2 regions of the Neobacillus sp. NPDC097160 genome follow, and region 1 is predicted to be linked to the other one. Evidence: riboswitches for the same ligand, from Rfam matches in the RefSeq annotation. Region 1 holds a riboswitch; the other holds the start of a gene.
What was found. A riboswitch is a leader RNA that binds a small molecule or an ion and turns the genes downstream of it on or off. The one in region 1 is predicted to bind S-adenosylmethionine.

Region 1 (12,620 bases):
TGGTTTTTTATTTTGCCAATAATCTTGTTACAAATGCAGGTATTGATTTTTGAAACGAACGGTAGGCAAGTCCATTAAAATAAAAGAAATAACTGATCCAGCCACCGGATTTAATAATTCCTTTTGCTAATTTGCGGACATTTTTCTGTTTTCGAACCTTTACATCCGAAAGGTAAATCCCTAACAGACCGCGATTAATAAGCTGATGGAACTTTTTGTGAGGAAGATATTCGGTGTGCCTGTCAGCCTCCGTCACGAAATGTTTTAAGCGATTGAAAAGAATTTCTTCGCTTTTATAGTAGGAACAGAAATTCAGGTCGCCTCCCGCAATGTCCTCTTCCTGGTCAATAAAATAATCCAAAAGAATATGTAATCCTTGAATATAGGGAAAATATCCGTTCCGAATATTTTCAGCATCGCTCGCCTGAAAATCCTCACGCAGCGCATAGGAGATTAAACAAAAGATCCCCAGTGTGGAACCGGAGCAGGCCGAGAATTCATACCATTCCATTTCAGGCAGACTGTCTTGGTAGTGATGAAACCAATTTTCCAGTCGCGGTACCCGTTCCTCCTTCACGACATGCTTGTGGATTTGTAAATCACAATAGTACTGGCATAACTCAAGAAGATAGTCTTTTATGATATCATAATGCTCTAACTCCCTTAGAACGGTGCGGCAGGTTTCCGATAAATCATGCAAATACTGATCGTCATCCTGATCCGAACGGAGGCGGTAATAATTTTTCTCATCGGCATGGAGAACAAGGGCATCTGACATCGATTCATGCAGGGCAGCAAAATCATTGGGGTCAAGGGACGTACTCCGGTCACACAGATTATCTAAGTAGTCGCTGATGGTTTGATAGGCAACGATAAACTTAATTGCTTTTTTATAATGCTCGCCAGCCGTAAGCGCAAGGATGGCTCCACCTTCACAGTGAAAGGTTTTGTGCTCGATACTGGCGAGCGCCTGATTTCTTAGCTCAAGGTTCGGAATTTTTTCAGCACGGCTTCTCCAATAAGCCAATTCTTGATGGACTGCTGGAAGTATTTTGCGATAGACCCTGGACATGAGGGTGATTGGCATCATGGATTAGATCAAACCTTTCTATACAATGTATCCTATTGCTTTTAATTGACTGTTAACAAAATCCTTTGCGTATTCGAAAACCTCTTCACGCTCCGGTTCATTAAATATTTCATGATAGCATTTAGGCCATTCCTTAAACCTTTTTTCCGATAATGGAACATGATTGAACCATTCTTTCACCGTTGCTTTATTCACAATCTGATCATCCCCGCCTTGCATCACAAGCATCGGGATATCCTGTATTTTCTCAAGATTTACAAAGGCCTGTTTTATCGCACCTGCAAGTTCACGATACCATCTGACAGAAATCTTTGTCACGTAAAGTGTATCATTGGAATCGGCTTCCCTTACGTCCTCATTTCTTGTTGCCATCTGGACGCTTAATCCAGAATTCATCCTTAAGGAAGGATAAACAATATTTAAAAGATGTGACATGGTGTCTAAGAATTTAGATGGAGTATGAACAAGTCCTAAACAGGGGGATGATAGAATCACACCTGCAATATTCAATCGTTCTTCCTGTAATAAGCGGATGGAAATCAAGCCCCCCATACTATGTCCTACCAAAAAAACCGGCAGTTCATAGCGGTAGGCAGCTTGAACCCAATCCTTTACCTCAATGATATATTCATCAAAGGAATCAATATGGCCGCGGCGGGATCTTGTTGTCATGCCTTGCCCTGGAAGGTCGGCCATGATGACATGAAAGCCGGATAACCGCCACATTTCAATCAGCCAGCCATATCTGCCATGGTGTTCCATTGCCCCATGAACGATTACGATTACCGCCTTTGCTTCCCCTTCAGCTTCCCACTTCCACATATTTTATCCCCCTAGAAAAAAGTAATAAGCAATTGTTTTCGTAAATAAGATGAATTTTTTTGAAAATCGCTTTATTCATCGATAAAATAGTACTATCATGCAAAAAGGAGCGAACCCGATGATTTACCCCTATAAAAATAAATATCCGTTAATTGCTGAGACCGCATTTATTGCCGATTATGTAACCATTACTGGCGATGTCGAAATTGGCGAACATTCCAGTGTCTGGTTTAACTCAAGTATAAGAGGTGATGTCGCACCAACGAAGATTGGCAATAAAGTAAATATTCAAGATAACTCTATCTTACACCAAAGCCCTAATAACCCGCTAATTTTAGAAGATGAAGTCTCGATTGGACACCAGGTGATCCTTCACAGCTGTATTATCCGGAAAAGAGCATTAATCGGGATGGGCTCGATTATTCTTGATAATGCTGAAATCGGTGAAGGTGCATTTATTGGCGCAGGGAGTCTTGTACCTCAAGGGAAAAAAATACCCCCTAATACTTTAGCATTTGGCAGACCAGCTAAAGTTATTAGAGAATTGACTTCAGAGGATAAAAAAGAAATGGAACGCATTTATACACAATATGCCGAGAAGGGTCAATATTATAAGTCTTTGCAGTCATAAAAATTTGAAAAGCACCCATCAACCGGATGGGTGCTTTCATATTACAAGTTACGTAAGTATAAATTTCGACTTTGAGAATTGTCCAGCTCCAGCGCCCTAGCGGCTAGTGTCCTTCGCTCTCCGCCCTACGATAAGTCAACATCGAATCGCCTCCGGCTCTCCGTGTTTCCTTTATCTCAGTTGGAGCGCTCCAGGCCATACGCCGCTGACCAGGGCGCTTCCGCTTTTCTTATTGCTTCAACGTTTGCAATTCTTTTTGTAAGGCATAATCCCGTTGAAAAGAATAAACATCCTCTACATATACTTGATGCCACACCATAAACATAAGAACGGTCCATATTTTCCGGCTGTTATCAGCTTTTCCTTGGCAATGGTCTTCAAGCAATCTCAAGACATATGTTTTATTGATTAAATGATCTGTGTTACTTTCACGGATGATCGTTTTCGCCCAATCGTTCATTTCATTCTTTAACCAGTGACGAATTGGTACTGGAAAACCAAGCTTTTTCCGATCAAGTACATGTGCAGGCACAATTCCTTCTGCTGCTTTTCGTAAAATATACTTTGTTGTCCCATTTGCTGTTTTCAAGCTAGTCGGGATTTTCGATGCGACCTCAAACACAGCCTTATCAAGGAATGGCACTCGTAGTTCTAACGAATGGGCCATTGTGACTCTATCTGCCTTAAGTAAAATATCACCGCGCATCCATGTATGGATATCAATATATTGCATCCGGTCAACCGGGTCGTATCCCTTCGATTCCCTGTAAAGTGGGTTTGTTACATCTAAATAATTCAATCCTTCATGATAAACATTTAAAAGATCGCGCTTTTCTTCTTCTGAAAACATTTTTGCATTCCCAATATAACGCTCTTCCATCGGGGTTACGCCGCGTTCAATAAAACTTTTCCCCTTCATCCCTTCTGGCATCATGCCAGCAATCCCTTTTAAAAGCACTTTTCCTACTCGCGGGATTTTATTAAATACCTCTAATGATTGCGGCTCACGGTAAATATTGTAACCGCCGAATAGTTCATCGGCTCCTTCACCTGAAAGAACAACAGTTACATGTTTACGGGCTTCACGAGCAACAAAATAAAGCGGTACGCAGGCTGGGTCAGCAAGCGGGTCATCCATATGCCACATGATTTTTGGCACTTCAGTCATATATTCTTCTGGTGAAATCACGTAACTGATATTTTCCACACCAAGCTTTTCGGCAGTTTCTTTGGCAACATCAATTTCACTAAAGCCATTGTGATCAAAACCAACAGAGAACGTTTTAATGGCAGGGTGATATTGTTTGGCAATTGACGCAATAATCGAAGAGTCAATTCCACCGGAAAGGAAGGAGCCAACCGGAACATCGCTGCGCATATGTTTTTCAACTGAATCAAAAAGGATGTCGCGAATTTCTTTAACAAATTCATCTTCAGATTTCTGTACCGGCTTAAATTGTGCCTTCCAATATCGTTTGATTTCCATAGCCGAGCCGATTTTCTTCGTAAAATAATGACCAGGCTCAAGCTTGTGAATTCCCTCTGACAACGTATTCGGTTCAGGAACAAATTGATAGGTCAAATAGTGCTGCAAGGAATCATAATTTAAAACATCATTTTCTAATGCCAGCAGAATACTCTTTTTCTCAGAAGCAAAGAACGTTCTTTCGCCGTCTTCAAAATAGAAAAACGGTTTGATTCCAAACGGGTCGCGTGCCCCGAAAAGCGTCTGTTCTTGCTTATCCCAAATGGTAAAGGCAAACATCCCACGCAGTTTTTCCACCGCTTTTTCCTTTAAATGACTATAAAGGGCGATAATGACCTCTGTATCGGAGCTCGTCGCAAATGATAAGCCCTCTTTAAGAAGTTCTTCACGTAGCTCAACATAGTTGTAAACCTCACCGTTAAAAATAATCCAGTAGCGTTCATTTTCATACGTTAACGGCTGATGGCCGCTCTCAATATCAATAATACTCAAGCGGCGAAAACCAAATTGAATATGATCATCATAATAAAAGCCATCATCATCCGGTCCGCGATGGGTGATAATATCATTCATATTTTTAAATTCTTGTTTTTGCTTGTCACTATAGTTTTGTGTTTTGTCGTGTACACAACCGATAAAACCACACATTATGTACCTCACCTACTCCATTAAAAATAAAACCTCTCTAATACTACCACTTTTTTTATAAAAAATGCACTGTGAACAATAGGAAATTAAAGTATCTTCAGTTTTCACTTCTTTTGGCCTACTTAAACATTTTATTCCAGTTAACCATTTACTGAACAAGAAAATAGACGAAAAAATAAAAACGGGAGTTACATTAAATATGCAACTCCCACTGCTTTTATTGCCTAGCTGCAGCGCCGAGGCGCTTTCGCTTTTCTATTTTATAAATTTGCTTGCCCGCGTAAAGCCTCTGCTTTATCAGTGCGCTCCCAAGGCAGGTCAACATCTGTACGTCCAAAATGGCCGTATGCAGCTGTTTGCTTGTAGATTGGGCGGCGAAGGTCAAGCATATTAATGATTCCTGCTGGGCGAAGGTCAAAGTTTTCACTTACAAGATCAACTAAAACATCTTCACTTACCTTTCCAGTGCCAAACGTATCAATAGAAATCGAAACTGGGCGTGCCACACCAATGGCATAGGCTAGCTGAACTTCGACTTTGTCAGCAAGGCCAGCTGCAACGATGTTTTTAGCAACATAACGTGCTGCATAGGCAGCAGAACGGTCAACTTTTGTAGGATCCTTACCGGAGAAGGCACCGCCGCCATGGCGAGCATAGCCACCGTACGTATCAACAATAATTTTACGGCCAGTTAAACCGGCATCCCCTTGTGGCCCGCCAATAACGAAACGGCCTGTTGGGTTAATGAAATATTTTGTATTTTCATCAATAAGTTCTTGTGGAACAACCGGATTGATGACATATTCCTTCAAGTTCCGTTGAATTTGCTCTAACCCTACTTCCGGATTATGTTGAGTTGAGATAACGATGGTATCAATGCGAACCGGTTTGTCATTTTCATCATACTCAACGGTTACTTGCGTTTTCCCATCTGGACGAAGGTACTCAAGAACCTTATCTTTACGCACCTCTGTTAATTTGCGAGCAAGCTTGTGTGCTAGTGAAATTGGAAGAGGCATAAGCTCATTGGTTTCATTACAAGCAAAACCAAACATTAAGCCTTGGTCACCTGCTCCAATTGCTTCGATTTCTTCATCTGACATTAATCCTTCACGTGCTTCAAGGGCCTGATCAACACCCATGGCAATGTCAGGACTTTGTTCACCAATGGAAGTTAACACAGCGCAAGTTTCGGAATCAAAGCCATATTTAGCACGATCGTAACCAATACCTTTAACCGTTTCACGAACAATCTTTGGAATATCCACGTAAGTAGAAGTCGTGATTTCGCCGGCAACTAGAACTAATCCGGTTGTTACCGATGTTTCAGCAGCAACACGGGCATTTGCATCCTTTTCTAAAATGGCATCTAAAATGGAATCAGAAATTTGGTCACAGATCTTGTCCGGATGACCTTCAGTTACTGATTCAGAAGTGAACAAACGACGTTTTGTTGACATCTGAATTCCTCCTATCATATGAGATCATCGAGGTTTTATGAAGGTTACAGGAATACTTCTCGAACCTCGTGAATTGATACGGTACTCATTCCCTTAGTATGAAATAAACAAAGGATTTTTATTAGAAACTCTTTTCATAAAAGGACTTATACAAAACAAAAAACCTTACCATAATGAGGAAAGGTTGTTCCGGGCCTTTCACTCTTATCGTTCAAGGCTGAAGCCTTGCGTCAGATTAGCACCTTCGCATTTGAAAAGGACCTGTTAAGCGGTCATTCTTTTCGTATTGCAGGTTGCTGGGTTTCATTGGGCCTGTCCCTCCACCAGCTCGGGATAAGAGAGTATCCGTTCAAATCAGAATGATACGCTAAAATGATGAGTACTGTCAATAAGTTTTTCAAGAAATTTTCAGGGAGTAGAGGAAGGAAGATTTCATTATTTATTCATAATCTAAATTATTGTCATGACTGATTATAAATTATTTGAATAATGTATAAAATGTAACCTAAATTCATTTAATAGTGTAGACTATTTCTCTAAATGTGTTATACTATTTATCAATATTATGATAATAAAAACCAAAATAAAGGAAGGTTTCCGTAAATGAATTCTGTTCATATTCCAAATGAATTAAATCAACTTTTACAAGAAAGTAATGCTCAATTACAATTATCCGTTCCCCAATTAGTCGAAAAAATCTTAACCCGCAATGAAGGAACGTTAACCGCAACGGGAGCCGTTCGCGTCTCTACTGGCAAATATACAGGTCGTTCACCGCAGGATAAATTTATTGTGATGGAAGAGGCAACGAAAGATAAAATTGCTTGGGGACCGACGAATCAGCCAATTTCTGAAGCGGTGTTCACTAGCCTATATTATAAGGTTCTTGAGTACTTAAAACAACAAAATGAAATTTTTGTATTTAAAGGCTTTGCTGGAGCTGATAAAAAATCCCGCTTACCCATCCAGGTGGTCAATGAATATGCGTGGCATAATTTATTCGTACATCAGTTATTCATTCGCCCATCTGAAGATGAGTTACTTTCACATGATGGCGGATTTACGGTTATTTCTGCACCCAATTTTAAAGCCAATCCTGCTGTTGATGGTACGAACTCGGAAACCTTTATTATCATTTCGTTTGAACGGAAAATTGTTTTAATCGGCGGCACTGAGTATGCTGGGGAAATGAAAAAGTCCATTTTTTCAGTCATGAATTATTTGCTGCCTGAAAATAATATTTTTTCAATGCATTGTTCTGCGAATGTCGGTCTTGAAGGCGATGTTGCCTTATTCTTCGGTTTATCCGGAACAGGGAAAACCACTTTATCAGCCGATCCTAATCGACGGTTGATTGGTGATGATGAGCATGGCTGGTCATCCAATGGGGTCTTTAATGTTGAAGGTGGGTGCTATGCCAAATGCATTAATCTTTCGCGTGAAAAGGAACCGCAAATCTTTGACGCAATTCGCTTTGGAACAGTCCTTGAGAATGTAACAATAAATCAAGAATCAAGAATCCCTGATTATGATGATGGAACATTGACCGAGAACACGAGAGCGGCCTACCCTATGGAAGCGATTGATAATATTATTCAGCCCAGCATTGCCGGTCATCCAAACACGATTGTATTTTTAACTGCAGATGCGTTTGGTGTGCTGCCTCCAATTTCAAAATTAACGAAAGAACAAGCCATGTACCATTTCTTAAGTGGGTACACGTCAAAGCTTGCCGGAACTGAGCGTGGTGTAACATCACCTGAAGCCACCTTCTCCACCTGCTTTGGTGCACCATTCCTGCCGCTTCCTGCGACCCGTTATGCGGAAATGCTTGGTGAAAAAATATTGGAACACAATGCCAATGTCTTTTTAGTGAACACAGGCTGGACTGGCGGAGAATATGGAGTCGGCAGCCGGATGAAACTTTCCTATACAAGAGCAATGGTGCAAGCCGCTCTCGAAGGCGAACTCAACCATGTCGAAACAGTCAAAGATGAAATTTTCGGCTTAAATATTCCACTTCATATTGCCGGTGTACCAGATGAAGTCTTGCAGCCGAATAAAACATGGGCAGACCCTGCGGCCTATGAGGCGAAGGCAAAGGAACTTGCCGGAAAGTTCCGTGAAAACTTCAAGAAGTTTAATGATGTATCTTCCGAAATTGAAGAAAAAGGCGGCCCTGTTGTTTAAATATACGCAAAAGCCCATATCAATTGGATATGGGCTTTCTTATGTCCACAGGCCTGCCTGCTTAGTTCGTCGAATTTAATGATACTAATTGATAGGTTAGCGTTGTACTGTTGTTTTCCCATTCCACTTTTTTAATCAATGCGGATCCGCTTGAATCACTGTCCATCGTTTTCTTTACATCAATGGGAATTTCAATCGGATAGAGCCTGTATCCTTCCTTTACTAGCACAAAAAGATTTTCCCCTACTCTTTTCTCCCTGCCTTTTGTCACAATCATGGTATTCAATTCAAGAGGCATACCCATAAAAAAATCCGCTCCTCTGCTTGTATTAACTATTAACTATTAACTATTAACTATATATTACCATCTTTTGCTATGGTTTTTCATCCACTTTGATAAATCCTCAACGACTTTTCTATTCACTGCAGGCGGAAAATAGTGAGTAAATTCGTCAAAATACCAGCATTCAACCGGTTTGTCCAGGACTCTAAGCCTTCTTTCAAGACGATAGGCATGCTCCACGGAAACATTATGATCCATTACCCCATGAATAATTAGGACAGGTGCAGCCAATCTTTCCAGTTCAAATAATGGCGTCCGCTTCTGATAACTTTCCGGAAACTTCTCAGGGGTACCGCCAATAACCCGTTTCATCATCCTCCGTAGATCTTTCCTTTCCTCATACGTTAGGGTCATGTCACTAACTCCGCCCCAGGTAACAACAGATGCTGCTTCGGGGAACTGGATCCCTGTCAACAGCGCCATCACACCGCCGCGTGAGAAACCAAAGATATGGATTTTACGTACCCTAGAAATAGATTTCAACAGCAAATAAGCAGAAAATGCATCCTCTCTGTCTTCCCCGGCAAAATCCTCATTCCCCTCCCCGCCTTGATTGCCACGATAAAAAGGCGCAAATACAATAAAACCCTCTGAAGCAAACTGGGCAATTCGGGCGGGACGAACCTTTCCAACATTTTTAATGCCGCCGCGTAAATATAGGAACCCATCCATCGGTTCATTACCAATCGGTGCCGCAAGCAGCCCTTTCACCCTTAATCCATTTGAAAAATAGGTAATAACCGTTAATTCAACATTAGGATTTGGCGAAGGAAAGCGTATGTGTTCAAGGATTTCCCCATTATTTATCTTCATCTGCCAATCCTTCCTTTATCAAACTTATTAAAATTTATTATAACTGGGCATTCACATATTTTTCTACTTTTCATACGATATCTTAGGCAAATAGCCCAGATTTCTTAACGGTATTGAAGGAGGTTCATTTTATGAAAAAATCGTTAAAGTTCAGTTTCTCCTTTCTTCTCATTGCTATTCTCATGTTTTCATTAGCCGCTTGTAACACTGATTCCAAAACAGAGACAAAGAAATTGGAAAAAGTTCGTATTGCAGAAGTGACCCGTTCCATTTTCTATGCACCGCAATATGTTGCACTGGCAAAAGGATTTTTCAAGGCTGAAGGGTTGGATGTCACCCTAACGACTACTCCTGGTGGCGATAAAACAATGACAGCCCTTATCTCGGGTGGAGCAGACGTTGCCCTAGTTGGATCAGAAACATCCATTTATGTTTACGCTCAAGGCGCAAATGATCCGGTCATCAATTTTGCACAACTAACCCAAACCGACGGCACATTCCTAGTTGCCAGGGATAAAATCGACAATTTCTCATGGGATCTATTAAAAGGAAAAACGTTCTTAGGTCAACGTAAAGGCGGCATGCCGCAAATGGTCGGTGAGTTTGTTTTGAAAAAACATGGCATTGACCCCCATCAGGACTTAAAATTAATCCAAAATATCGACTTCGCGAATATCGCCAATGCTTTTGCCTCAGGCACAGGAGAATTCGTGCAATTATTTGAACCCACGGCCAGTATTTTTGAAAAAGAAGGAAAAGGCCATATTGTTGCTTCCTTTGGAAAAGAATCCGGCCATGTCCCATATACCACCTTTATGGCGAAAGAAAGCTTTATGAAAGAAAATAAAGCAACAATTGAAAAATTCACAAGAGCCGTTTACAAGGCACAAAAATGGGTGGAATCCCATAGTGCTGAGGAAATTGCTAAAGCGGTTGAACCATATTTCCCTGATACAGACCTTGAAATCATGACAACGGTTGTCGAGCGCTATAAGAGCCAAGGCTCGTTTGCAGCAGACCCGATTTTAGACGAAGAAGAATGGAACAATCTTCAGAGTATCATGAGGGAAGCGGGAGAGCTTCCAAAAGAAGTTGATCATAAAACGCTTGTCAACACAGAGATTGCTGAAAAAGTCATTAAAAAATAATAGGAAAGGGAGGCCGTTTATATGAGCTTTTTACACGTTCAAGATATACATCATACCTATTTCACCAAAGCCTCTGCCACCACGGCCCTCTCCGATATAACATTTACGGTTGAGGAAGGGGAATTTGTCTCCCTCCTTGGCCCAAGTGGCTGTGGTAAGACGACCCTGCTTTCAATCATTTCAAGTTTACTTAAGCCGACCCAAGGAAAAGTCTTGTTAGAAAATAAACCCGTAACTACGTCTAAAAATCAAATCGGTTATATGCTCCAGCAGGATTATTTGTTTCCCTGGAAAACGATAGAAGAAAATATCCTGATGGGCCTGAAATTATCAAAGCAGCTAAATGAAAAAAACAAATCCGCCGCATTAAACCTGCTAGACCAGATCGGTCTCTTAGGTGTGGAAAAACAACTGCCAAAGCAATTATCCGGCGGAATGAGACAGCGGGTTGCCCTTGTAAGGACGCTTGCTACTGAACCTAAATTACTCATGCTTGATGAACCCTTTTCCGCCCTTGATTATCAAACTAAGCTTAAGTTAGAGGATTTAGTGTCGCAAACATTAGCTGAATATGGTAAGACGGCCATCCTTGTTACCCATGATATCGGTGAAGCTATTGCCATGAGTGATCGCATCTTTTTGCTTTCACCCAGTCCGGGCAGAATCCATAAAATTTTTGATATGCCGGAGGAATTAAAAAAGGTGTCACCATTTGAGGCTAGAAATCATGAGGTATACCCAAGCATCTTTCAAACCATATGGAAGGAGTTGGAGTCTCTTGAGCCAGGAAAAGAAAAGACTTGAACTCCTCCATAAAAACTACATTCATTCGTTACTAATCGAACGAAGATGGGTTCGGTTTTATCAAGCAGTCATTTTTATTGTTTTTTTCTCCAGCTGGGAACTTTCAAGCCAAAAGCAATGGATTGACCCGTTGATTTTCAGTTCACCGTCTAAAATATGGAACCTATTTTTAAATAAAATACAGGATGGGTCATTAGTAACACATACAGGTGTAACCTTAACCGAAACCATTTTTGGTTTTATTCTTGGTACCTTGCTGGGCACGATATTAGCTGCCATTCTCTGGTGGTCACCGCTGGTACAGAAGATTCTTGACCCCTATCTTGTTGTACTTAATGCCATGCCGAAAGTGGCACTCGGCCCCATTTTAATTGTCGCGCTAAGTCCGGGATATCCATCAATTATTGCCATGGGTGCGATTATTTCAATCATCATCACGACCATCGTGGTTTATACTTCGTTTAAAGAGGTAGACCCAAACTATTTAAAAGTGCTGCAAACATTTGGAGCAACAAGGCTTCAATGCTTTAAAGAAGCCATTCTCCCGGCAAGTTTTCCAACGATTATCTCGACCTTAAAGGTGAATGTCGGCTTGTCATGGGTTGGTGTCATTGTTGGAGAATTCCTGGTATCGTCCCGCGGCCTTGGTTACATGATTATTTACGGCTTCCAAGTATTTAATTTTTCACTTGTATTCTTATCGCTTTTAGTCATTGCTGTTATTGCAACAATTATGTATCAGCTTGTGGAGCTTTTAGAGAAAAAACTCATTAAGGAATAGTGACGATTGCGGCTATTCCTTTTTGAGAATTTGTTTAATACATTCTTCGATGACTTCGTCCTGCATGATAAAGCTGAAGTTATCTCCAAACCGCAGCTGCAAAATGTCGCCATTAAGGGCAACAGGGCCATTTGTTTCAAAGTAAGTGTTGGTTTTCTCCACCCTTTTAACCGTTCCGAAAAAAACTGCCTTTACAAATGATCCATTGTGGTCAGATACCCTATACTCAGCAATAAATTCTAAGCCGTCAAGAATGGCCCCGGTTTCCTCAAAGGTCTCGCGTCGAGCAGCCTCTTCAAGTGTTTCCCCTAATTCCACTTTTCCACCGGGAAATTCAAGACCGCGTTGTTTATGATTCGTTAAAAACCAACCATCATTATTTTTGCAGATAACCAGCACATGCA
Region 2 (12,620 bases), on a different contig from region 1:
TTGGAGGTAAAGCATGAGAAATAAAGAAACAGGATTCCCAAATCAAAATAATAACAAGCTTGAGGGAGAGCCAAGAGCGAAGGCAGAATATGCTTCAAAGAGAGCTAATGGTACAATTAATACCCATCCACAAGAGAGGATGCGCGCCTCTGGGGAGCGCGATGATGAATCCCCTCAATACTAAAAGAAAAGTGGAAGCGCCTTGCTCAGGGGCGGCAGGCATAAGACGAGCCGGCGAGAAGGCTGCTCTTTAGTCTTCTTGACGGATTGACCGAAATGTGGAGGCGACTGTTTTGGGACGAAGGCGTAAGACGACCACTGCAAGAAGGCGCTTTTTGCCTTCTTCAGGGACGGCTTACGACTCGAGTCCCAAGGAGCCGCAACTAGACACGCTTATGACCCCGAGCCCCTAGACGTTAGAACTGGACAAAAAAAGAAAAGCCAGAGAACGAATTCTCTGGCTTCTCTCTTTATTTTAACCATTTTAACAAAGAAATCGGTAGTGCCTCTTCTTTTCCATCGCCTTTTAGCCTGTAACCCCAAGCAAAAACGCCATTCATATAATCAATTTTAAAATATTGGCCAGGATCCCCTTCAATCTCATAAATTTCCCCTGGTTTAAATGAGTCCGGGTTCATTAGATATGCCCTTGCCATTTGTACCTTTCTTTCAAGGACAGCAAATTCATTTACCATTCCCAATTGCTCTGCTTTCCTTGCCTTTTCTTGAAGGGTCGCAATCTCTTGTCTTAATTCATGTTCAGTCAATTCACTATAACGTTTCTCCTGCTGCATCACATTCACTCCCATTTACCCTTTTATTTTAGTATAGTAATATTTGTACATTTAATAAAGGTATAACATATTTAAAGGAGACTAAACAATGAGAACAATCATTATTACTGGAGCAGGATCGGGTCTAGGTAAGGAATTGGCTCTTCTTTTTTCGCAAAAGGGCTATAACCTTTTGTTAGCAGGGAGGACAACTGAAAAATTAATTTCGGTAAAACATGAAATTGAGTCGGCTGGAGGAAAAGCAGATATTATTCAATTAGATATTCGAAACAATGCAGATGTTATCCAGAAAATGGAGGAAATTAGCGGGACATACAAAATTTTCGGCTTGATTAATAATGCGGGAGTTGGTCACTTTGGACCATTTACGGAAATAAATGAGCAGCAAATTGGCGAAATGTTAGATACGAATGTTCTAGGAACCATCTTGATGACAAAGGCAATCCTGCCTTTTCTAAAACAAAATGGCGAGGGGCAAATAATGAATATTATCTCAACCGCCGGTTTGCGTGGAAAATTGAATGAAGCGGTGTATGTTGCAAGCAAGTTTGCAGTTAGGGGATTTACCGAAAGCCTGCAAAAGGAATACGAAGAAAGCAGTATTAAGTTTAATGCTGTCTATATGGGCGGCATGAACACCCCATTTTGGGATGAAAGCGACCATATTAAAGATAAATCCCGCCTCAGATCGGCAAAGGAAATCGCAGAAATCATTATGGATCAATTGGATCAAGATTCAATCATAATAGAAAACAAAAACTCATGACGTTTATTGTCATGAGTTTTCTATTTCCATTAGGAACCGTTCAATTAAATCCATCGAAAAGCCTTTCCGATATAAAGCTTGTTTCATCTTTTGTTGATACTCAAAACCATCGAATTGAGAAAATTTCCGATGGGCCTTTTCACCTTGATATCTGATGGCATCCATTTCCTCATCAGCCTCTTTAGATACTTCTGTTTCATTCATAGCAATAGAAATCACTTCAAAGGAATACCCCTTTCTAAGCAGGACATTCTCAAGCTTTTGTTTTAGAACTTTGATTGATTCCTTTGCATTCTTTTGAAAAAACTTCTCACTTATCTTAGCAGCCTTTTCAATTTGCTGCTCTAAAGGGTATTCCTTTAGCGCTAGAAGAAGAGTCCTCTCTTCAATTCCTTTTTCCTTTAATTCCATTTTAATTACATTTGAGCCTTTATCGGTCGTATTGGCTTGCGTCCTAACGTAGGCTAAAGCAAATTCCTCGTCATTAATGTATTTTTGAGCGGTCAATCTATGTATGACTTCCTCGATGATTGGTTCGTCCAATTCTTTTTTAACAAGGTGATCCTTTATCTCTTTTTCAGATCTCATTCTTCTAGCCAAATAATTGACGGCTACATTGTAAGCCTTGCGAATGTCGTCTTGATATTGAATTTCCATGAAAGAAAAATCATCAAGCTCCATTCCTTTTTTTAATTGAAATTTGATTAATACATCGCTGTCGACACTAAACGCAAATTTCTCACCCTTGCCATAATCCATGAACACATTAAAACGATCTTGATTTTTCTGCTGTGTGGTGATTTTTGTAATAACGGCCATTTCATTCACCTCAAAATTACTTTACCATATTTTTCACAGCCAGCACGATTTAAAAAATTTTTTACCAAAAATCCGTATCATTCCATTCCAAAAAGGCAAAAATGGAAATAAGTACATATAGTGCTTTATATTTTTTCCAATTAGCTTGATGACGATTGACTATATTATGTTGAAAGGAATGAGCAAAATGGCAGAAAAGAAGAAAAAAGATAAGGATAGAGGTAAGTATACACTTTCAAGCATGCAGGAAGTATCTTATCAGCGGGAATTTAAAATGGCAGATCGCGCCGGCGGCTTTCATGATAGAAAAACAAGGCTTTAAATTGATTTAAAGTTTTTTCCACTAATGAACCTCTTCCTAACTGTAAAAGCTAGTATTGGGAGCGTTTCTTGCTCCTTATCGTTTTTACAAATGAAAGGGGTTTTTATAATGGGTCGTTCACGTGGACATGGAAGCCGCGATAAAAACAAAGCGTCACTTCCACAAGTGCCGAAAAACATGAAATCAGATGGAATCGATGTAGAATATTCACAAGAATTAGCGGATAACGCAGACTTGGAAGCACAGGCACGTTCAAATGCCGCTAACCAGCGCGTAAAAAGTCGTTAGAGGTAAAAAAAAGTCTTCAAACAAAGAGAAGCAGGATTGCCCTGCTTCTCAAGCTTATTAAAGGGGGAAACTTGTAAGTTCTATCGAGAGGTTTACATATAGAACTCGTTACTGCTGATGATTCATTTTAACGCCTTTTACATGAACCTTTTTGAAATAGCCCTTGATAAATGGTACTGTGTAGCGGTCAAGACCAAAGAGATAAGCACCAGTTCCTGCGAATAATAAAATCATTGCTGCAGTATAAAGAATTGGGTTTGTGCTAGTTGTTCCTGCAAGCATAAAGTTTAAGTTCATGAAGGCTCCGGCAATTAATGCTGGGATAGTAGCTAAACCAATGATTAATCCTAAACCAACCAATAATTCTCCCCAAGGGATTAAAACGTTAAAGATATGAACATTTGGTACTGCGAATTGTTGTAAGAAATCTGCGTACCAGCCTTGGACTGCTGGATGATCACCAGTTGCATTTGCAAGTGCTCCTTTTAAGAATCCACCTGCGTCAAATCCGCCTGTTAATTTATGATAACCTGCCTCAATCCATTGTAATCCAAGCCATACCCTTAATACTGTCCACACAACTGCTGCTTGAGGGGTTTTATACCATCTCATCACAATCATCTCCTATTAATTTTTGTGAAATAATTCACAAATTAATGTAAAAATAATTTCTTTCCCCATTTCGACTAGGGGCGATCAGCTAGCTGTTTCTTGTAGTGAAGGTTTGTGAATTGTTTCACTATCTTCTCTACACTTATAATATACTCTGCCGTTATTAAAATGACAACGACTTTCACAGTTTCTTAACATATTAATGTTAGAAATTTGAATAGAATGTGAACTTAATAAGTTGCTAATGTTAGAAACTCAAAAGACGGCATCTAAAACGTGATGCTGTCTCTTTTTTAGTCCATTTCATCTCAGAGCCTCTCCTTATTTTCTTATGTCTTGCTTTTTGACACGATTGACTGATAATCATCTGTATAACCGACTAAGTCGCCCCATTCCATCAAATCTTCATCAGAAATCTTCCAAGTGTGTTGTTCTGAGTCTTGGCGAATGACAGCAAAATGGCGGGGATCGGTAGAATAAACTTGATAACCTTCTTTTTTAGATTGATCAATAAAAAAGTAATCTTCGGCACGATTCACCTTTTCAAAGCGGACATAATAAAATATATCTTTACGGAAAAGTAAAGTCGCACCGGCAACAGTATCCGTAACTGAGTTTTCAGTACCTTTAACATGTATTAATGCCTTTTTATTTTTGAAATAAATATAGTACGAGCTTTTGCCGACAATCGAAACCTTTTTATTATTAAACGCATCCATTGAACTGGAAATATATTCAGGACCGTAATAGTCATCATCATCAAATTTCGCTATAATGTCATAGCTTGCGTTCATTACCCCAAAATTTAAGCAGTCGCCTAAGGCTGCTTTTTCATGTAATTGAAATACCTGTACATTTGGATAATTCCTTGCCTTTTTGATCCATCGGTCAATATCTATCGTGTCTTTATTCAAGATTATAATTAACTCTTTATCCTGCCAGGTTTGCTGTTGATAATTATTAAAAACATTATCGATACTTTCTTCTCTTATGGTGCACGTTATAATGGAAACCACTTTTTCACTCCTTCTATGATTATGATTTTATAACTTGATTTATAAAGTTTGTTAAATTAGGATAGTCGCTTAGACTTTTTATATCATTAAGGAGCTCTTTTCGATCCTCTGAGCCGAAGCCTGCAGCCCCTAAGATATTGAAATGACGGATATCGACCTGGAGCATAAGAATAATGGTTTCAAGGATGAGGATGAATTTTTCTTCGAATTTTTGAAATTGCTCCGGCCTAGATTTTCCAAGTATTTTATATTCCCTTAGGATATTATTCATCGTTAATAAATCCGTGAGTCCAGAAAGCTCTAATCCTAGAATGAGGATATCAACATCATGATGTTTTATCGTAAAAAGGCCAAAGTTCCCGACTGCCTCTCTCCATTTGCTTTCCCCAACCGGATGCTCCTGATGGTAGGTGAATAATTGATCGCTGACAATATTTTGAGCACCCATTTTGTATAATCGGTATCCTAATTCCCAATCTTCGTAACCGTAATGGAAAAACTCTTCATCAAATCCTCCTGCCTTAACGATCATTTCTTTCCGTATAGAGACGTTCCCTGTTAGAAAGGCCATCCATGGAAATGCAAACCCTTCTAAATCTGCACTGAAATTTCGGATAATCTGCCGAAACCATGGAAATGATTTAAACGCTAAATCCCTATAGGTTTTTCTTGCGAAATCGCTTTTCTCTAATAATGAATATGGTTCATCATAATGGGTTTTACGATTTTGGAATCTCGTATATATTTCTTTATTATTTTTTGTTAAATCTGCAATGGTGTCTATTTTTTGCTCAGAGAAACTGGGGAAAACACATGTATATAGTGCTTTGGAATGCATAACCCCTGACAAAATCACGTTATTTTTGGATTGATGATACTTATAGTGATTTTCAACAAAATCAGGTTCCGTGATCATTTCCGCATCTAGAAAGATCAAAATGCTTCCCCTTGCAGAACGAACACCTAAATTTCTGACCTTTGCTCTTCCCAGCTTTTGATTACTATGGATATATTTAAAGTGATAGGGCGGAGAGTAGCCTTTTAGTTTTTCTTCCGTTTGGTCTGTTGAGGCATCATTAATAAAGATGACTTCCATTTTTGCAGGATTAAAGGTTTGGAGTTCAAGTGAATAGAGGGAAAATAGATTAAGTGGATATTTATTTTGTGACGGCATAATAACACTGACTTCAATGTCTTGATCAATTTTATTTACCGATGAACCTTCAGTGTTACTTTTTTGGGGACTTTGCATCATCTCTTTTTGTGTACTTTCTTTTTGTGTACTTTCTTTTTTAAAACTTCCTGACATGACGCACCCCTTCAATTTTTGTTTTATCAAATAACTAGTCCATTTGGTCGAGCTTTTACACAATATGTTTACCATTTAGTTTTGACTAAACTTGAGCCCAGTTTTGTTAATTTCGTTTATTTTTTATTGAAAGCAAAGAAAAAAAGAGCTTGAGGACTCTTTTTTTCTGGAGAAATTTCTATCATGTTGTTAATGCCGTTAGTCGAGGGGCTGGTGCATTGTTTTTACACACATAAACCAAATCTTCGATGATAGCACTTGCAGTTGGAAACATTCCAGCACCTGGTCCTTGCAGCGTGATTTCACCCACAATATCAGAGTGGACACTGACAGCATTCTGAACCCCTTCCACATGGTAAAATGGATGCTCCTTTCCAACAAGGACCGGCTTTATGGTTGCTTTAATCTGATTTCCCGACTTACTTATTTGGGCAATATGTTTATACCGTAAGCCTAATTCTTCAGCTTTTTCAATTAATTCACTTGTAATAGCGGTAATCCCTTCACGCTCAACATCATGCCAGTTTGGTTCCTCTCCAAAGGCAATCCGGCTAAGAATCATCGCTTTATAAAAGGCGTCATAGCCCTCAATATCATTTGTCGGGTCAGCTTCAGCAAATCCGTTTTCTTGGGCTAAGCTTAGTGCTTCGGCAAATGACTGCTTACCCTCCCGCATTTCGGTCAGGATAAAATTCGAAGTTCCATTTAAGATTCCTTGAACCTGTTGAATGCGATTGATGTTTAATAATTGTCTAAAGGTTTGAATTACTGGGATTCCCCCTGCTACCGTTGCTTCAAAACCAACCGATACATTATTTTTTTCTGCCAGCTCGAGCAGCTCTTGTCCATGATGGGCAAACATCTCTTTATTCGCTGTAATAATGTGACATCCCCGTTCGATGGCCTTTTTCAAAAATGAAAATGTTGGGTCCTTGTCCACGATGGCTTCAATGACAATATCAAGCTCCGGCATATTTAGAATGTCTTCAAAATCTGTAGTAAGGAGAACATCCTCACTGACGTTTCTTTCCTTCTGCTTATTTTTTATTAGGACAGCGGCAACCTCAACCTTTTTACCCAATACCGCTGTTAATTCCTCCGCATGTGATTGAATCGTCCGATAAACACCTTCCCCAACTGTTCCAAAACCTAGGATTGCCACTTTTATTACAGTCATTGTCCATCCACCCCTATTTAGATATTTTTTTTAAAACAGGAAAAGCCCTCTTCATAAGAAGAGGGCAGAATCCTCCTCTTATCTGTCAGGTTAAAAATAACCTGCAGGAATTAGCACCTTTTCAAGGAATACCTTGAAGGTTGCCGGGCTTCATCGGGCCTAGTCCCTCCGCCGCTCTGGATAAGAGTTGTATTTAGTTTCATTAATTTACCAAGTTATAAAGAGAATGTTAGCTGAATCTTCTGTCAATGTCAATAGATTTTTATAACGGTAATAAAGCGATTGATTCTATTGTCGTGATTTTTTCAATCATCTGGAGCCATTTCTGCGGTTTATTGGATAAAACCGAATAGTAAGTAGTCAGAAAATCCTTTACTAAAGCGGCTGGTAATTGACCAAACTCATCATCTGTTGGCATGAAACACAAATCAAGTCCCTCTACAGCCTCCCCAGTATTTTCCCAAGAAGGGTGAACATAAGTAAGATCAAGGCGCTTATAGCCTAAATGCGACAATACTTCCCGGCGCACATAGGGGTCCATCACCTTAACGCCGCCAAATTCGTGATGTTCTACTCGGTAAGGATCATAGATTTCTGCAAACATTCCGAACAACACTTTGCCATTTTCTTTGGCAAGCTGGTTTAAATCCTTTAAACGGTTTTGCGCTAAAAATCGTCCAAGCCCTAATCCCGGTTCGCTGATAATGGTAAAATCCGTCATAGCAATATTCCAATCGGGGTAATATCGGTATTCCGTTGCTCCGACAACTTGGTCTGCTTTTGTGGCAACAAACACACGAATGCTTGGGTCTTCCAACGGTTCTTTCCAATGGTCATATTCCAATACTTCTTCCGGTGGGAAAATTTCTTTCATTAAATCATGAAGCTTTTTAAAATTGGGATCTCCAATACTGGTTATTCTTTTATATTCCATCGGCTTATACGCCCCCTTCTTGTGATTTAAACGGGTTCTTCCATTCCATTAAGGCTGCATTGTTGCAGGACTCTTCATCATCGAGATAATTTTTTGCAATGCCGACTGGTACACGGCCGCACCGTAGCAAAAAGCTAATGACGGGATCGTCTAATTCTCCACTAATGACCGCTGTTAGATACTCATTGGGGGTCATTTGATCAACCACATTATGATAGCCTGGCATCCTGCCTCCGCCCAGCAGTCGGGCATATCCCTTTTCAATGACTATATGGTACATCGCTTGCATCATTAATTTACCTAGCCCTAGTTTCCTGTATTGTGGGCGAACACTGATATCGACAATATACAATGTATCGCCATTCGGATTATGGCTGCGGATGTACCCGTTGTCGGTGATTTCTTCCCAAGAATGATTGAGATTATTTGGGTCAAACTCGACACAAAGACCTGTGAGCGAACCAGCCAGTTTCCCTGCAATTTCACAGCATAGCGCACCATCTGGAAAAATGGTTACATGATTCGTTAGCTGCTGTTTATTCCACCATAATTCGGCTGGGAAAGGCGGTGGAAAGCATTCAGACTGGATTTCAATGAGCTGATCAAAATCATTTTTGGTGTAATTGCGAATGATCGCCTTTACGGGCTGACCCTGGTCATATACATAAAATTCACTTCGATACACGGTTTGGTTTCACACCCCTTGTTATATCTAGCTACAACATTCATCTGCTAGTGGGCTTCGCTAAAAGTAAGCCCCAAGTTTTTCTAATTACCAATCGGTATAAAGGTCTGTTCTGCGGTCACGCCAGGTTGTGACCGAGCCGTGCTCGCGAACTTTATATAAAAGTTCTAAATCCAGATCGGCTGTTACAACCATATCATTATTAATTTCCCCTTCTACCAATATGCCTTTTGGCGGAAATGGGATATCATTTGGGGTTATTATTGCCGCCTGGCCAAAATTTGCCCGCATAAAATCGACTGTTGGCAGTGAACCGACAGTTCCTGTTAAGACCACATATACTTGGTTTTCCACTGCGCGGGCATGGCTTGTATATCGTACTCTATGAAAACCATGACGATCATCTGTGCAGGATGGACAGAAAATGACATCGGCACCCTTAGCTTTTGCCATGCGGACAATTTCCGGAAACTCAATATCATAGCAAGTAAGCAGTGCAATTTTTCCTTTATCCGTTTCAAATATTTGAAACGAATCCCCTGGCGCCATATTCCACTCGTTCACTTCTGTTGGGGTAATATGCAGCTTAGCTTGCTCACCGATCCTCCCATCTGGATAAAATAAATGAGCGGTATTATAGAGCTGATCATCCTTTTTAATAACATGTGTTCCTGCAATAATATGCATATTTGTTTGTTTTGCAAAATTCGAAAAGAGTTCACGGTATTGTTCAGTAAAGCTTGGCAGGTCGTCGATCGTTAGACTTTGCCCCTGTTCGCTGCCAATGGAGAGGAGCTGGGTGGTAAAGAATTCCGGAAACAGGACAAACTCCGCACCAAATTCTTCAGCCGTTTTTATGTAATGCTCGCATTGTGCGGCGAATTCCTCAAAGGATTGAATTGTATGCAGATGGTACTGCACAACAGATACTCTTAGTTTCATTTTTCTCCTCCAGTTTTGATTCTTTTAAAGGAATTATCTAATATTTTAGTATTTTATTCAAACTTCATCCCTTAATTAAATAATTAAAGCCCGCCAAGTAGCGGGCATTTAACATCAATTATTCTTGCAGTTTCCCTTCGGCAAGCGAGATTTGCTTCATCACCTGTTCAGGGGCTGTTCCGCCAAAGCTGTTTCTGACGGCAACTACATGCTCAGGAGCCAGTACTTTATAAATGTCTTCTTCAAATAATGGACTGAATCCTTGATATTCTTCGAAAGTTAAATCTAGCAAAAATTTATTAGCCTGAATCGCGTATAAAACAATTTTTCCAATCACTTCATGAGCTTCTCGGAATGGTAACCCCTTTCGTACTAAATAATCGGCAATGTCTGTGGCATTGGAAAAATCATTATTAATAGCTTTACGCATTACATCTTTGTTGACGGTCATCGTCTCGATCATTGGTGCTAACAGCTTTAATGAGCCTTCTAGTGTCTCCACTGTATCAAACATGCCTTCTTTATCTTCCTGCAAATCCTTGTTGTACGCGAGCGGCAAGCCTTTTAAAACGGTTAATAGGCCAATCAAATTACCATATGTGCGGCCGGTTTTCCCTCTTAGAAGCTCAGGAACATCCGGGTTTTTCTTTTGCGGCATAATACTTGAACCTGTGCAAAATGAATCATCCAGCTCCACGAACTGAAACTCCTGGCTCGACCAAATGACCAATTCCTCAGAAAGTCTTGAAATATGGGTCATAATGATGGAACCAATCGATAAAAATTCAAGTATAAAGTCGCGGTCGCTAACGGCATCCATGCTATTTGGATACACCGTTTCAAACCCTAGCAGCTCGGCTACACGCTCACGGTTAATCGGGAAGGTCGTCCCGGCCAATGCCCCGGAGCCAAGTGGAAGCCAATTAATTCGTTTAAGCGAGTCTATTAATCTCTCTTTATCGCGTTCAAACATCCAAAAATAAGCCATTAAATGGTGGGCAAAGGAAACCGGCTGGGCACGCTGCAAGTGTGTGTACCCCGGAAGTAACGTTTGAACATTCTCTTTCGCCTGCCCGATTAATGCTCCCTGGACATCCTCAAGCAATTTAATTAATTCCGTTGTTTTTGTACGTAAATAAAGATGCATATCCGTTGCCACTTGGTCATTTCGGCTGCGGCCCGTATGAAGCTTGCCGCCGACAGGGCCTATTTTTTCAATCAATAATTTTTCGATATTCATATGAATATCTTCATCTTCTACTAAGAACTCAACCTCATTATTTTCTACCATCTGTTTAATCGATAGAAGACCATCCTTAATTTTTTCGACATCCTCTACTGGAATAATGCCGCATTCCCCTAACATTTGTACATGGGCAAGGCTGCCGGCAATGTCCTCTTTTGCTAGTTTTTGATCAAAATTGATAGAAGCAGTGAATTCTTCCACCAATTTATTCGTTTCTTTCGTAAAACGTCCGCCCCATAGCTTAGACATGTATGTTTTCTCCCTTCAAACTGGGCAAATTTTAGTATTTATAAATTTTATCGGCGAATTTCGAGTGGATATCGGCGAATTTTTGATTATATCGGCGAATTCGACCACTATATCGGCGAATTTTCAATTATATCAGCGAATCGCAAAATACCTTACATTTAATAGAAGTTTGCCCCCGAAATTTAGCTTCGGGGGCACTGTCCAAATTATTTTACAACCGATTCTTTTTTATTTACCTCTGAATATACTTTCGTTGGTAAGCCCCAAAGCTTAATAAAACCAACTGCTGCATTATGATCAAACGCATCGCCTTTTGCATAGGTTGCTAGTTCCTCGTTATACAAGCTATGCGGCGATTTTCTGCCAACAACGGTATAATTTCCTTTATGAAGCTTGACACGAATCGTTCCGGAAACGGTCTTTTGCGTTTCATTAATAAAGGCATCAAGGGCCGGTTTTATTGGTGAATACCAGAGGCCTTCATAGATAATTTTTGCCATCTGCTGTTCAACCTGTGTTTTAAATTGAGTGACCTCACGAGTTAAAGTTAAAAACTCTAATTCTTTATGCGCATTGATTAAAATTAACGCTGCCGGATTTTCATATACTTCACGTGATTTAATGCCTACTAATCTATTTTCAATATGATCGATTCGGCCAACACCGTGCTTGCCTCCAAGCTCATTTAAGGTTTCGATTAATTGAACTAATGGCAGCTGTTCGCCATTAAGGGCAACAGGGACACCTTGTTCAAATTCAATTTCTACATATTCCGCTGCATCTGGTGTTAATTCAATCGGATTCGTCCAATCAAATGCTGCTTCCGGCGCCTCTTCCCATGGATCCTCAAGCACACCTGCCTCACAGGCACGCCCCCAGATATTAGCATCAATCGAAAATGGATTGTCTAAATCAACAGGAATCGGAATACCGTTTTCCTCGGCATAGGCAATTTCTTCATCACGGGTCATGCCCCACTCACGAACCGGAGCAACTACTTTTAAGCTTGGATTCAATGCTTGGATTGATACTTCAAAACGAACCTGGTCATTCCCTTTTCCAGTACAGCCGTGTGCAACAGCTGCAGCGCCTTCTTTTTCTGCAACCTCCACTAATAATTTTGAAATAAGCGGTCGAGAAAGGGCAGAGGATAGCGGGTATTTTCCTTCATATAAACAATTAGCTTTTAGGGCTGGTAAAATATATTCCTTCGCTAATAATTCCTTCGCATCCACGATATAGGCTTTAACGGCACCAACATTCAGTGCCTTTGTTTTGATTGCCTCTAGATCCTTACCTTCACCAACATCAAGACCTAAAGCAATAACATCATAACCATATTTTTCTTGGATCCATTTAACGGAAACCGATGTATCTAAACCACCGGAGTATGCTAAAACAATTTTTTCTTTCGTCATCTGTATTCTCCTCATGTTTTTTATGAATTTTTATTCAAACAAT

Region 2: it holds a riboswitch for S-adenosylmethionine, as region 1 does, so the genes downstream of both, ACIQXV_RS02100 (homoserine dehydrogenase) here and metK (methionine adenosyltransferase) in region 1, are expected to answer to the same signal.

The regions. Positions count from the first base shown of each region.
Region 1 covers NZ_JBIWDU010000023.1:54,958-67,577, forward strand. Annotated here, with positions in the region: gene ACIQXV_RS25820 (tetraprenyl-beta-curcumene synthase family protein) at 8-1,090, opposite strand; gene ACIQXV_RS25825 (alpha/beta hydrolase) at 1,109-1,912, opposite strand; gene ACIQXV_RS25830 (gamma carbonic anhydrase) at 2,031-2,543, shown strand; gene asnB (asparagine synthase (glutamine-hydrolyzing)) at 2,773-4,677, opposite strand; gene metK (methionine adenosyltransferase) at 4,938-6,137, opposite strand; SAM riboswitch class I at 6,339-6,477, opposite strand; gene pckA (phosphoenolpyruvate carboxykinase (ATP)) at 6,741-8,327, shown strand; gene ACIQXV_RS25850 (DUF2584 domain-containing protein) at 8,389-8,631, opposite strand; gene ACIQXV_RS25855 (alpha/beta hydrolase family protein) at 8,689-9,483, opposite strand; gene ACIQXV_RS25860 (ABC transporter substrate-binding protein) at 9,615-10,631, shown strand; gene ACIQXV_RS25865 (ABC transporter ATP-binding protein) at 10,653-11,435, shown strand; gene ACIQXV_RS25870 (ABC transporter permease) at 11,410-12,216, shown strand; gene ytkD (RNA deprotection pyrophosphohydrolase) at 12,229-12,620, opposite strand, start outside.
Region 2 covers NZ_JBIWDU010000002.1:21,919-34,538, forward strand. Annotated here, with positions in the region: gene ACIQXV_RS02055 (small, acid-soluble spore protein K) at 14-184, shown strand; gene ACIQXV_RS02060 (YfhH family protein) at 471-794, opposite strand; gene ACIQXV_RS02065 (SDR family NAD(P)-dependent oxidoreductase) at 883-1,560, shown strand; gene recX (recombination regulator RecX) at 1,570-2,379, opposite strand; gene ACIQXV_RS02075 (YfhE family protein) at 2,567-2,701, shown strand; gene ACIQXV_RS02080 (YfhD family protein) at 2,810-2,989, shown strand; gene ACIQXV_RS02085 (DoxX family protein) at 3,098-3,601, opposite strand; gene ACIQXV_RS02090 (glycosyltransferase family 2 protein) at 3,931-4,617, opposite strand; gene ACIQXV_RS02095 (glycosyltransferase family 2 protein) at 4,637-5,926, opposite strand; gene ACIQXV_RS02100 (homoserine dehydrogenase) at 6,108-7,103, opposite strand; SAM riboswitch class I at 7,179-7,290, opposite strand; gene ACIQXV_RS02105 (GNAT family N-acetyltransferase) at 7,366-8,037, opposite strand; gene ACIQXV_RS02110 (GNAT family N-acetyltransferase) at 8,042-8,722, opposite strand; gene ACIQXV_RS02115 (carbon-nitrogen hydrolase family protein) at 8,810-9,664, opposite strand; gene argH (argininosuccinate lyase) at 9,783-11,159, opposite strand; gene ACIQXV_RS02125 (argininosuccinate synthase) at 11,366-12,577, opposite strand.